Regions from separate parts of the Colwellia sp. Bg11-12 genome, predicted to be linked through region 1. Evidence: predicted binding sites of a transcription regulator. Region 1 holds the regulator's gene; each other region holds the start of a gene.
What was found. Region 1 encodes sigma-54, which starts transcription at its own class of promoters, with help from an activator protein. Its sites were predicted from a motif close to GTTGGCACGNNNNTNGNNT; they were not measured.
Positions count from the first base shown of each region.

Region 2: H4J39_RS05420 (DUF2884 family protein) is a predicted target of sigma-54. The motif match lies at 1,687-1,705, and genes of this name have one in related genera.
Region 3: H4J39_RS04980 (FlgO family outer membrane protein) is a predicted target of sigma-54. The motif match lies at 2,441-2,459, and genes of this name have one in related genera.

Region 1 covers NZ_JACGUZ010000071.1:181,131-185,403, forward strand. The annotation lists gene rapZ (RNase adapter RapZ) at 1-644, opposite strand, end outside; gene ptsN (PTS IIA-like nitrogen regulatory protein PtsN) at 675-1,130, opposite strand; gene hpf (ribosome hibernation-promoting factor, HPF/YfiA family) at 1,176-1,463, opposite strand; gene H4J39_RS09730 (RNA polymerase factor sigma-54) at 1,487-2,995, opposite strand; gene lptB (LPS export ABC transporter ATP-binding protein) at 3,069-3,800, opposite strand; gene lptA (lipopolysaccharide transport periplasmic protein LptA) at 3,797-4,273, opposite strand, start outside.
Region 2 covers NZ_JACGUZ010000056.1:244,318-248,590, reverse strand. The annotation lists gene H4J39_RS05430 (EAL and HDOD domain-containing protein) at 1-393, shown strand, start outside; gene H4J39_RS05425 (hypothetical protein) at 490-684, opposite strand; gene H4J39_RS05420 (DUF2884 family protein) at 817-1,626, opposite strand; gene zapE (cell division protein ZapE) at 1,800-2,924, opposite strand; gene H4J39_RS05410 (cold-shock protein) at 3,024-3,230, opposite strand; gene H4J39_RS05405 (RNA methyltransferase) at 3,506-4,054, opposite strand.
Region 3 covers NZ_JACGUZ010000056.1:139,094-143,366, forward strand. The annotation lists gene arsJ (organoarsenical effux MFS transporter ArsJ) at 1-1,174, shown strand, start outside; gene H4J39_RS04975 (flagella assembly protein FlgT) at 1,186-2,349, opposite strand; gene H4J39_RS04980 (FlgO family outer membrane protein) at 2,545-3,201, shown strand; gene H4J39_RS04985 (LPP20 family lipoprotein) at 3,242-3,709, shown strand; gene H4J39_RS04990 (TonB-dependent siderophore receptor) at 3,725-4,273, opposite strand, start outside.

The DNA.
Region 1 (4,273 bases):
ACTATCGGTTGGCTAGCAAGGAAGTCTCGAACAGGTTGGTCTAAGCCAGTAAAACCTTTTAAATCTTTTTCCCAAAAAGGGTTGGGGAGAAAGCGGGCATCAAATACATAGTCTGCATCTTGAGGTACACCATGCTTAAAGCCAAAAGATTCAAATACGACAACCATTGATGCAGACGTTTTACCCAAAATTCGCTCACGCACCAAGTCAGATAACTGATGAGGTGATAACTGGCTGGTATTTATATACAACCCCGCACGTGTAGAAATAGGTTCAAGCAGTTTTTTCTCTAAAGAAATCGCTTGATCGAGTGGAATATTTTGTTTTATTAACGGATGTAAACGACGCGTTTCACTAAAACGGCGAATAAGATCAGAGTCATCGGCGTCTAAATAAAGTATATCGAGTTTTACTGTTTTAGGCAGATAATCTAATATTTCTGAAACGTCATTAGGGTCATTGGGCAAATTACGGACATCTAGACTAACCGCTACTTTGTCATAATCATTGATGACGGTATGGGCTAATGCAGGCAACAAGTTAACAGGAATATTATCTACGCAATAGTAGCCTAAATCTTCGAGCACACGTAATGCAACACTTTTACCTGACCCTGAGCGACCACTGACTATCATGAGTTTCATTTAAATTTTCCTGACTTTTTATTGTATTTATTAACGTGCAGCTTGCTTTATTAAATTAAAAAGCTCTTGCGAATTTTGACACTTTCTTACTTGTTTTGCGATTTGTTTGGTACTAAATACTTGTGCAATACTTTGTAGCGTTTCTAAATGTTGTTGGCAGTTCTCTTCGGGCACAAACAGCGCAATAATAATATCCACCCCGCGATTATCTATAGAGTCAAATGCCACCGCTTGTTCACTGGTCAGTAAAACGGCAATGACTTGTGAGGTATTTGACAAACGCCCATGCGGAATAGCTATACCATTACCTATGCCAGTAGAACCTACTTTTTCACGCGCCATTAAACTTTCAAATAGCTGATGCGTATCAAGGTTATCAATTTTTTTTGCCGCAGTGGCGCTAATTATTTCAAGGAGTTTTTTTTTGCTAGTGCCCTTAACGGCACAGAGTGTGCAGTCAAGGGTTAGGATATCTTGCAACTTCATTACACTACTTACATTTTTTGATTAGAGAAAAGGTGAAAAACAGCATTAATGCTGATTCGTTTTGCCTTTGTATTTTAATATTTGCCGATCAAGTTTAACAACAAGACTATCAATAGAGGCGTACATATCTTGGTTTTCAGCTTTGGCATGTAAATCAGTGCCACTAACATGAACCGTCGCTTCTGCAATTTGGTTTGATTTTTCAACGGTGAGAACAACATGAACATTATTGATATGGTCAAAATGTCGGGTCAACTTTGCCATTTTTACATTGACATTTTCTCGTAAAGCTTCGGTAATTTCAACATGGTGACCAGAAAGGTTAATTTGCATAAGCTTAATTCCTCATCTTTTCGTTAAAGTAAACTTTTTCGTTGGTTAGAAGGAGGAATAGAAAGTGACTCGCGATATTTTGCAATGGTACGCCGAGCAACATTTATTCCTTGAGTGGCTAATAAATCAGCCATTTTACTATCACTTAATGGTTTTGCGGGTATTTCAGCCGCGACAAATTTTTTGATTAATGCACGAATAGCGGTTGATGAACATTCGCCACCACTTTCTGTCCCTACATGACTTGAAAAGAAAAATTTCAGTTCAAAAATTCCCCGTGGCGTATGCATATACTTTTGTGTCGTTACCCGAGAAATGGTTGATTCATGCATATCGACAGCTTCGGCAATATCATTTAAAACCATAGGACGCATGGCTTCATTACCATGTTCGAAAAAACCAATTTGTCGTTGAACAATACAGTTCGATACTTTCAATAAGGTATCGTTACGACTTTCTAAACTTTTAATAAACCATTTAGCTTCTTGTAAATTTGAGCGAATAAACTGTGTGTCTGCCGTTGACTTCATCGAGCGAGACATCGAAGCATATTGCTGATTTACAGACAGCTTTGGTGCTGTATCAGGATTTAGTTCAACAACCCAACGACCATTTTTCTTTTCAACAGAAACATCAGGAATAACGTATTGATCATCACTTTTGATAACACTGTCGCCAGGTCTAGGATCAAGTGATTGAATAAGGCGGACGACTTCGCGAAGTTGTTCTTCTTTGAGTCGAGTTTTACGCATTAACGTACGATAGTCTCGGCTACCCAGCAGATTGATATGGTCACGTAAAACCAACTTACTTTCTTCTAACCACGGCGTAGCGGGGTCAAATTGGTTAAGTTGAATAATTAAACATTCTGAAATAGAACGTGCAGCAACGCCAACAGGGTCAAAGAGGTTAATACGTTTTAGTACCACCTCTATTTCATCAAGTTCAACACCTTCAATGGCAACACTTTCTAGAATATCTTCACTGGAAACGGTTAAGTAGCCAGCATCGTCAACGGCATCGATGATTGCGGTAGCTATAGCACGATCGGTTTCGGTGAAAGGGCTTAATTCCATTTGCCAGCGTAAGTGATCTTGAATGGAATCTTGAGTTTCGCCTTGGTAAGTATAATCTTCTGAAGCGGGTCCTGAACTAGAACTCGCCGCACCTGCGGTGTAGTTGTCATCCCAGGTAGTATCCATGTTTAATTCTTCAGGGATATCATTTTTATCCATTGCTTCAGTGGTGGTGATTTCATCGATGGTGGGTGTGGAGTCTTCGCTGCCATCAGAAACGGCTTTCTCTTTAACATCACCTGTACCAGCTGTGTGAGCTTCTTCAAGGTTGTCAGTACTTTTATCTTCAGCATTGTTTGATGATTCATCCATTTCTAATAATGGATTATTTTCTAAGGCCTCTTGAATTTCTTGCTGAAGCTCTAACGTTGACAGTTGCAGCAATTTGATTGCTTGCTGCAATTGAGGCGTCATGGTTAATTGTTGTCCTATGCGGAGTTGTAGAGTAGGGCGCATTTAGGTCATTAACTTCCTATTATTTTTAATTGAATATTTTCGACATACGAAGATATTATTAACTTATTAGCTACTATAGCGTGAATTGTTCACCAAGGTATACATCTCTTACATGTTGATTTGCAAGAATTTGATCTGCATTACCTTCTGCAATAAGTTCACCATGGCTAACGATATAAGCATGTTCACATACATCGAGGGTTTCTCTTACATTATGGTCGGTGATCAAGACACCAATACCACGTTCTTTTAAGTGTAGAATAATTTTTTTGATATCACCTACTGAAATTGGGTCAACACCCGCAAAAGGCTCATCTAATAAAATAAACTTAGGCTCTGCCGCTAAAGCTCGAGCAATTTCCACTCGGCGACGTTCACCACCTGATAAGCTCATACCTAAATTATCTTTAATATGACCTATGTTAAATTCTTCAACTAAATGTTCTAGCTTTTCTTCACGTTCTGCATCAGATAATTCTTTTCGTGTTTGCAAAATGGCCATAATATTATCGTAAACACTGAGTTTTCGAAAGATAGAGGCTTCTTGTGGCAAGTACCCGATCCCTTTTCTCGCGCGTTCATGCATAGGCGCTAACGTAAGGTTTTCATCATTAAGAATAATATCGCCACTATCGCTTTCAACCAAACCAACAATCATATAAAAAGAGGTGGTTTTTCCTGCACCATTAGGGCCGAGTAAACCCACTATTTGTCCTGCCGAGACTTGCATACTGACATTCTTAACAACTTTTCTGCCTTTATAAGCCTTGGCAAGCCCTTTCGCCATTAGCGTGCTCGTACTCATAAGTTACCTTTTTCCAGAGTCTTTGTGTCAGTTTTTTTCGCTTGTACTTTTTCTTTAGGCTGAAAAATTGTTTTTGTACGCTCGTTCGTTTTACTTTCAGCATTAACATATTGAGTATCAATATTGTAAGTAATTCTATTACCACTGACTTCACTGCCTTCTTGTTGCAATAAAGCATTACCTGAAATGATCACTAGATTATTACCGGGCTCATATCTTATTTCATCTGCTTGTAAACTAAGCGGGGTACCATCGGCTAGTGTTTGTTCAAACGTTGCTGGCTTTCCTTTTGCAATATAAGTTTTTTCTTCGCTACCCGATTGAGTTAGCACTTGAACCAAGTCAGCACGTATGGTCAATGTGCCTTGAGTGATCACAACGTTATCGATATAGCTAAATATTTTATTTTTAAGATCAACGGCTTGTCTTGAAGCGTTTATTTCAATTTTTTGTTTGATATCAAATTTTTCAGC
Region 2 (4,273 bases), on a different contig from region 1:
AATGTTAACCCTGACAAGCCTTCTGAGTTAATCAATTCAGCAATGGCTAGAGCAAAATTTTGTGAGCTTATCGCAAAAGATATTAGTGTTCCGGTAAATACCTCAATTGCATTTTTAACCGGACTATTGTCGTTAATTGATGCCATTTTAGATGAAAAACTTGAAACAGTTTTAGAAAAACTTCCCCTTGCTCAAGAAATAAAAGATCCTTTACTCACTAAAAAAGGAGTCTTGGCTGAATTAATACAATTGTTAGAGTTTATTGAACATGCACAATGGGAAAAAACCACTATTGTCATGAAAAAATTAGGTATTGAAAAAGAGAAAGTCATTAAAGATTATAATGAAGCACTCAATTGGGCTGATGAACAATCCCAAATGACCAATAGTTAACTTCGTTTCAAAAGCTAAAAGACCAAATTTTACATCTGTTTACCTGTGATATTACCTCTATGGACGGAGGTACTTGTTATTTGTCAAAAATACAGATCATACCGTTCTTCCTGAACATCGCCACTCTTTCACATCCATGTGACCGTGACATACCGTTCTTCCTGAACATCCCCACTCTTTCACATCCATGTGACCGTGACATACCGTTCTTCCTGAACATCGCCACTCTTTCACATCCATGTGGCCGTGACATACCGTTCTTCCTGAACATCGCCACTCTTTCACATCCATGTGGCCGTGACATACCGTTCTTCCTGAACATAAAAACGAGCAAGATTTATAATCTTTGCTCGTTTTTTATTTATAGTAACAGTTCAGAAGCTATAATAAACGCTAATGACGTTACACAACTATATAGATATACTACATCAGATCTTTGCGGTCTTTAGCCATAACTTTGGTGGTTAGCAAATTAAAATCTTTTAGCTCAATTATCTCATCCGTTAATTGATCTTCAAGAGCATCAATTGCGATAACTGACTGACAAAGCTCCTCGCTTCGCGTTTCTATTTCGTTACTACGAGATTCCATTTCGTGTTCCATCTTTTCACCAAAATCTTCCATACGTGTTTCAAAGGCATCCATATCGCCCCCAGAAAAAAGCATCTGTTGACCGACAGCAATCATCAAACTGCCTATCGAATTTTGCACTGTTTGCTCTACAGCACTCTCAATACGCTGTTCGAAATCTTCATTGAAAAAATCTTCTCCTGAAAAGCCATTTTCATCAAAATAAATGTCTTTATGGTGAGTAAAACCTTCATCAATTTCTTTACGTATTTCTGAGAGTTGGGCACCAATTTCAGCACTAATATCATTCCCCTCACCTAGCAATTCATTAAAGGCTAAATTTACGCCATCACTCGCAAGATCAATAGCATCTAATGCAATCCCTTTTACTTGTGGAACAGCAGATCTAATACGCATAGCATAATCGGTAACTAAAGATTGCTGACTATCAGATAAAGCGATTTTATTGTCATTAACGTATAGCATTTCATTATCAACAATTTTGTAGAGCGCTTTTTTATCTCTTGAGAATTCAATGGCTGTGGAGGTGATTTTAACGCCTCCTGATATGTCTGCATTGCATGAGTCATTGTTAAATGATGCTTTAGAAGCAAATGAACTGCTGCTTGCCAATATTAGTGCCGTAGCGATTAGTGTTTTCATATTATCCCTTCTCTTATTAAATGTTGTCTTTAACTAAATAATGCATAACTAAGCTCGTTATTACAAAATAGGTGCCATAAAATAAAAGTAATAAAATTCAATAGGGTATATAAAAACAAACAATAACGAAGAAAATAAAAAGCTATTATTTGGTTAAAAAAGCAAAGTTTTAGTTAATATGATATTTTTTGCATTTCAATCAGTCTTGATTGACAACGGGCAAATTCAAAAATTAATTGTTGCCCCTGATAAAGGTCAACAATATCAACTTCAGCGTTAATAATAAGTCTTATATTTCGATCATATAACTCATCAACCAACGCAATAAAACGTCGAGCTTCGTCATCTAAATGGCAAAGTTCACCCAATATTTTACCCTCACGTTGATAGCCATCTTCCACGCCAGAGGAAACTGAAATAATTCTTTCTCCGGTGAACTGCGGTACTTGATCAAGTAATATTATTTTAAAACTATCAGCCAAACGCATATAGTCTCGCTGACTTCTTGGGCCAGAGCAAAGCGCATAAAAATCAAACAGTATCGTTTTATCGGTTTTCGCTTGGTAAGCTATTTTACGGTGGTTAACTGTTATATAACCTGAACTTACTTTACTCCCTGTAATTTCAAAGAATCGATTAACCAGAGTATTATTTTTAGCCAGAGGAAAACTATAATCACGATATTCCAGGGCAACTTCATAATGGCCTAAACGATGATCAATGTCTCCATCAACCGATAACACTTGGCAATGCTTATTAATTAGATCAATAGTCGGTAGAAAGCGTTCACGCTGTAAACCGTTTCGGTAGAGTTGTTCGGGTTGGCTGTTAGATGTGGCAATTAAAATAATACCTTGCTGAAAAAGTGCCTGAAACAAACCCGAAAGTAACATGGCGTCACCAATGTCTGAAACAAAAAATTCATCAAAACATAGCACCTTAATATTGTTTGCCCAGTTCTTCGCAATAAATGTTAAAGGATCACTTTTCCCTGAGCATAAATTTAATTGCTGATGAACTTCTTCCATAAATCGGTGGAAGTGAATACGTTTTTTTGCTTTGATCGCTAAATGTTGGAAGAACAGATCCATAAGCATGGTTTTACCACGCCCAACCCTGCCATAAAAATAAATTCCGGGAATAATAATGGGTTTATTAAATCGTTTAGTCAGCCAAGACTGCTGTTCTTGCTGATAAATTTTCTGGGAGAGCTCATTGAGTTTTATAACTGCATTAACTTGTGCATGATCATACTTAAAGTGATTTAAAGCAGATAACGACTGATAAGCTGAGAGCATAAACTAAATTTTTTCCACAAAAAAAGGGTGAGACATAAGTCTTACCCTTTTTAGCAATTTATTTGTATGAGGTAACCTAGGTTAACTCAACATACAAAATTAAAGAGCTTGAATGTTCTCAGCTTGAGGACCTTTCTGACCTTGAGTAACAGTAAACTGTACTTTTTGGCCTTCAGCTAGAGTTTTAAAACCGTCGCCAGAGATTGCAGAGAAATGTGCGAAAACGTCAGGACCAGATTCTTGCTCGATGAAACCAAAACCTTTAGACTCGTTGAACCATTTTACTGTACCAGTAGTTGTAGACATAATAGTATCCTATTTGTTTAATATAATTTTAATTTTGTTTCAGTCATTAAATAAATTTAACGACAAAAAACGATATTGCTGAGAGTGTTGCTATGACTTATTAAACAGGACGAGCTACTAACATAACTTCGAAACTTGGTACATAAATATAGGTAGTACTTTCTAGCTGCGTGCATTTTATATCTTTCACAGAAAGAGTCAAGGTTTTTATCTATTTTATTAATCGTTTTTCTTATTTTATATCCCAAAGCCAAATTTAAACACCTATCACTGATTTAATTTTTAACTTTTACTGTATTATTAGTGTCTCTACTTTTACGAATAAGTGCATCATCGCCAACCGCTATTGTAGACTTTGCTAATCGGTCATAAAGTAGAACATTGACTGTCGCCGCTAAGTTCATACAGCCATTCGTTGGAATATAAACCACTGCATCTGCCTTATCGATGACTTCCTGACTAATGGTCCCGTCTTCAGGGCCAAAAACATACATGGCATTCTTTGGGTGCTCAAATACAGGTAATGGTATCGCTCCTTCAATTAAATCAACACAAATCAATTTACTGCCCTTAGGCACACTATCTACTAAAGATTCCACCCCCGTTAAAGGGATTTTTTTACTCGCACTTTGTGTATCGGTATGAAACTTAGCTGCTTTTGCATACCTAACACCGCTATAAAGAACGGCATCAACTTGATAACAGCCTGCAGCACGCATTACGGCTCCGACATTACTTGGACTTTTAGGGTCAGTTAAGCCTAAAGTTATCTCCGCTGAGTCAACACTCTTTTGTTTTAATGGTACTTTTATCTTTTTGGTCATTAATCTAGTCGTTTTAGTTGGTTACTTTACACAGACATGTAAATATTGAAGGAATTCTCCTTAGCTTTTATATAAAACTCAAGTAAATATTAAAATATTATTTATATCTAATATGCAATTAGAATTTTTGTGATCTTACCTTCCATTAAATAAGTTATTTGATCTTCATCCGAAGCTTGTCATAAGCAGTTACATTTCAGACGAAACAAATAAAGAGAA
Region 3 (4,273 bases), on a different contig from region 1:
GTTTTTCACCTTAACTGATGGCGCTTTACGCATGCTGGTGTTATTGCATTTTCACCATTTAGGTTATGCCCCGCTTGCCATCGCGATGTTATTTTTATTCTATGAAATCTTTGGTGTGGTAACTAACCTCGTCGGAGGATGGCTAGGCGCACGTATTGGCTTAAATAAAACCATGAATATTGGATTGTTTAACCAAGTAATTGCCTTGTTAATGCTTACGGTGCCTGAACAATATTTAACCGTGGTTTGGGTGATGCTGGCGCAGGCATTGTCAGGTATTGCTAAAGATCTTAATAAAATGAGTGCTAAAAGCAGTATTAAAACGCTGGTTTCTTCAAGTAATGAGAATGAATATCAAACTGGACTCTTCCGCTGGGTTGCCTATCTTACCGGTTCAAAAAATGCCTTGAAGGGCATTGGTTTTTTTCTTGGGGCATTGTTGTTAAGCATGGTAGGTTTCTCTGGAGCGATGTTGATTATGGCAAGCGTTTTAGCGATAGTTTTTGTCTTAAGTCTTATCGTGTTGCAAGGTAATTTAGGCAAAGCCAAAGACAAAGTTAAATTTAAGCAGATATTTTCGAATCATGCTTCGCTGAACTATTTAGCCGGTGCGCGCTTATTTTTATTTGCTGCCCGAGATGTTTGGTTTGTTGTCGCACTGCCAATATATTTGGTAAGCCATTTAGGTTGGCAACACACCGATGTGGGTATGTTTATGGCGCTATGGGTTATTGCTTACGGTATTGTTCAAGGGTTAACACCTAAGGTCTTTATTAAAAATAACCAACATCATGTTAATGGCCATTTACTCTACTGCTGGGGAGGAATTTTATCAGGTGTTACTTTATTATTAGCACTGTTGATGTTCTATGCTCCAACGCTCAATATTAATGCTGAAATTATTATCATCGTTGGCTTATTTGTTTTTGGTGTGGTCTTTGCCGTGAATTCAGCGCTACATAGTTATGTAATAGTTGCTATGGCAAAAGAAGACGGTGTTTCAATGGATGTTGGGTTTTATTATATGGCTAATGCGCTTGGCCGGTTATTAGGTACCGTAATGTCAGGTGTTATCTACCAATTTACAGACCTAATAACGTGTTTAATTATTTCTGCATTATTTGCAGTACTTTCAGCGCTACTTATTAAAAGAATTTCTCTTACACATTCATAGCGCTAATAACATTAGTAACGCACCGCTAAATCATTTAACTGTATATTACCCAGTAATTGCTCATCAGTGGTCACAGCTTGCGCGCTTTGCTGAGATACTTGCGTTACTTTTACATTGTAAGGGCTAACATTAAAGCCAGCATAGGTTTTCCCTGCGTCGGTAATAATATTATTTAGGTGTAATAAAGAAAACTCATCACCCACTTTTACGCCATGTCGTTTACCTAAATTAATCGTTATTGAATTACCGGAAACTTGTACTATCTTGCCACGAGTAGGTTGGCACATCATATTCTCGTCTATGTCGACGATCATATCTGATAATACTTTTTCGATAGTCATACCATATTGGCTTTGCCAAAAAACTTCACTGTGAACATCAACTTGTTGACGTTTTCCGAATTCCCATGGGGCAGAGCTGCGGTATTTTTTACTGAACACAGATTCGCCATTACTACCGTTGTAAATATATAGACTGACACTAAACTGTCGGTTAAAAAAATCTTCTTGCCAAAATTGCCAGCCGTTAGTGGTTGCTTGTTCAAAGCTAATATCATTAATTTCTGAATACATCACATATTGAGTATCACTAATATTTGCTAACGACATGGTTAAGTTTTTTATGGCTTCAATTTGCAAGCTATTGTTTAAGCGTGAAAATTGCGCTTTTTCTTTTAACAATAATTTTGTATCTAGGTAAATGCCTTGATTATTAATTTTATACGCAAGTTTTTCCATTAACTTACTATCAATAGGATAAATTTTGCCAATGCTTGCCTGTTCTCTATGCATTAAGTTACTGCGCGTGATTAATAATGATTTACGGTAATCTGAAGAAAAACACTGCTTGCTCTGTGGAAATATATCAGCGCGAATGGTCACAGTGACTAAATTTCCTTCATAGGTTTCATCGACAAGTTCAAAGGAGTTAACCGTCCCACTTGCGCGAATATTAATTTCATTTTGTGTCAATAATCCGTTAACCGTTTTTTGAACACTTGAAACAGAAGCACCAGCAACCAACAGCGCTTTTTTTAACGCATTTTCCATGGCTAATGTTTTTGCTCGTTCACTGTTTCCTTGCATTATTACTGACTTGCCTTGTGCTTCATACCATTGAGCAATAGCTGAATTAGTCATGAAAAATAAAAGTAGAGCTGATATAAATAAGCGCATAAGATGTCCGTCAGTAAAAATGGGTTTATTATTGATAGATGAATATGCAGTTTCTATGCCCACTTATTTTTATACAGTAATAGTTACATACATTGGCGCGATTTGTGCTTTATATTTGCCATATACTCTTTAATGTCGATTATCGATATTACTATTAGACTTATTATTCGCTTAATGGCGATTAAGGGGAGCTCAATGAAAAAGTGGCTTATTCCATTATTTATTCCAACATTGATGTCATGTTCATCAATGAATATGATGAATGCAGAGGATGACTTTTATAAATCAAAGCAAGAAGTACGAGGTGAAATTGACAGCTTTAATTTACCTCGACATGCGATAGCTGATGTTGTTAAAGGCCTTACTTATCAGATGCTTGAAAGTAGCTCTTTTGTTAATCCTAAAACACCAATTGCGGTTGCTTCTTTTGTTGAGTTAGCAGATCTTGAGTCAACCAATTGGCTTGGTAACCAAATATCAGAAAACTTTGTTCATGAATTACAACGTCATGGTTTAGTGGTTATTGATTTTAAAACCACAGGACATATTCGTGTAACTCCACAGGGTGATTATGTATTTAGTCGTGACTGGAAAGAATTACCCGAACGCCAGATAATTGACTACGTAGTGACGGGTACCATGATGGAACAAGAAAATGGTGTAATGATTAACGCCCGTATGATTGGTATGCAATCACGTGTCGTTGTTGCAACAGCGCAATCATTTATTCCAAGTTGGGTCATCGGCGAACAAATTAATCAAGATGAAAGTGTGCGTATAAAAGACGGATTAATCATTCGAAACAGCGTTATGTTGGCTGAAGATGAACGTTCAATTGAAATCGTTAACTAGTTTGTTTAAATAAATTTAGGGCTAACGTTTGGTATTTATGATGAAAAAAATAATTCTTAATTTATTGTTTGTTGTGGGGATCGGTTTTTTACTCGCGAGCTGTTCTAGTATGTATGATAAACACGTACAGTGGCAAAGTGTGAAGCCCGAAACCTTCCCTCTTTTACGCGCTATTGGACAAGCACCGATTAGTTTGCAAAATTCAGAACATGAGACACAGCGGATGCTGATGGCTATTAATGCGTCAAAACTTGCCGCTTATGCGGAACTTGCTGAGCAAGTCTACGGACAAAAAATAAATGGTGAAATGACCATGTCACAATTATTACTAGGAAAGCACGAGGTGTCGGCGTCAGTTTATGGCATTATTCGTGCGGCTAAAGTAATAAAAAGCTACCCGGTAGGCGACAGTTACACCACAGAGCTAAGTTTAGATTTTGAAGATGTTTACAATATTTATGTCGCCTCTGCACCCAAGCGTGAAATTAAAAACGTGACTTATTATTAATAGGCAAAGCACAGTCTAAAAAGAATAGTGTAAATTCATATAATAATAAGCGCCGTTGAAACCGAAAGGGGCAGAGCGGCGCGAATATTTAAAAACCCCCGTACTTTCAACAATTATATCGCCCTGTTCATTTTCAATTGTGCCACCTCGAGAGTTTCCTATGCTATTTACATCAGGCGTGACATTGAATAAATTATGACTGCCTAAAGTAACAGAAAGCTTTTTTGACACTTGATAATTAATAGAAACGTCAGTCAACAATTCTTCACTATACGTTTGTTTTCCTCCATCTGTTATCGTGTACTTACCATAATGGTTGAGTAATAAGTTTACTGTCCAGTATGGGTTTTTATAACGGGTGTTTAAGCTTACTTTGCTGCGTGGTTGCCATTCTTCAATAATAGAAATATCTTGCTCTGAAAAAATCTTTTCAACCGCAATTGTGTGTAACGTACTGTGTTTAGGCGTAAACAATTTTGTTACCTGTGTATTTGTGAAGTTTGCAGCGAGGGTGAAATTAATATTCCCTGCTAAAGCTTGAGTCTGCCAAGTGGCGACAATATC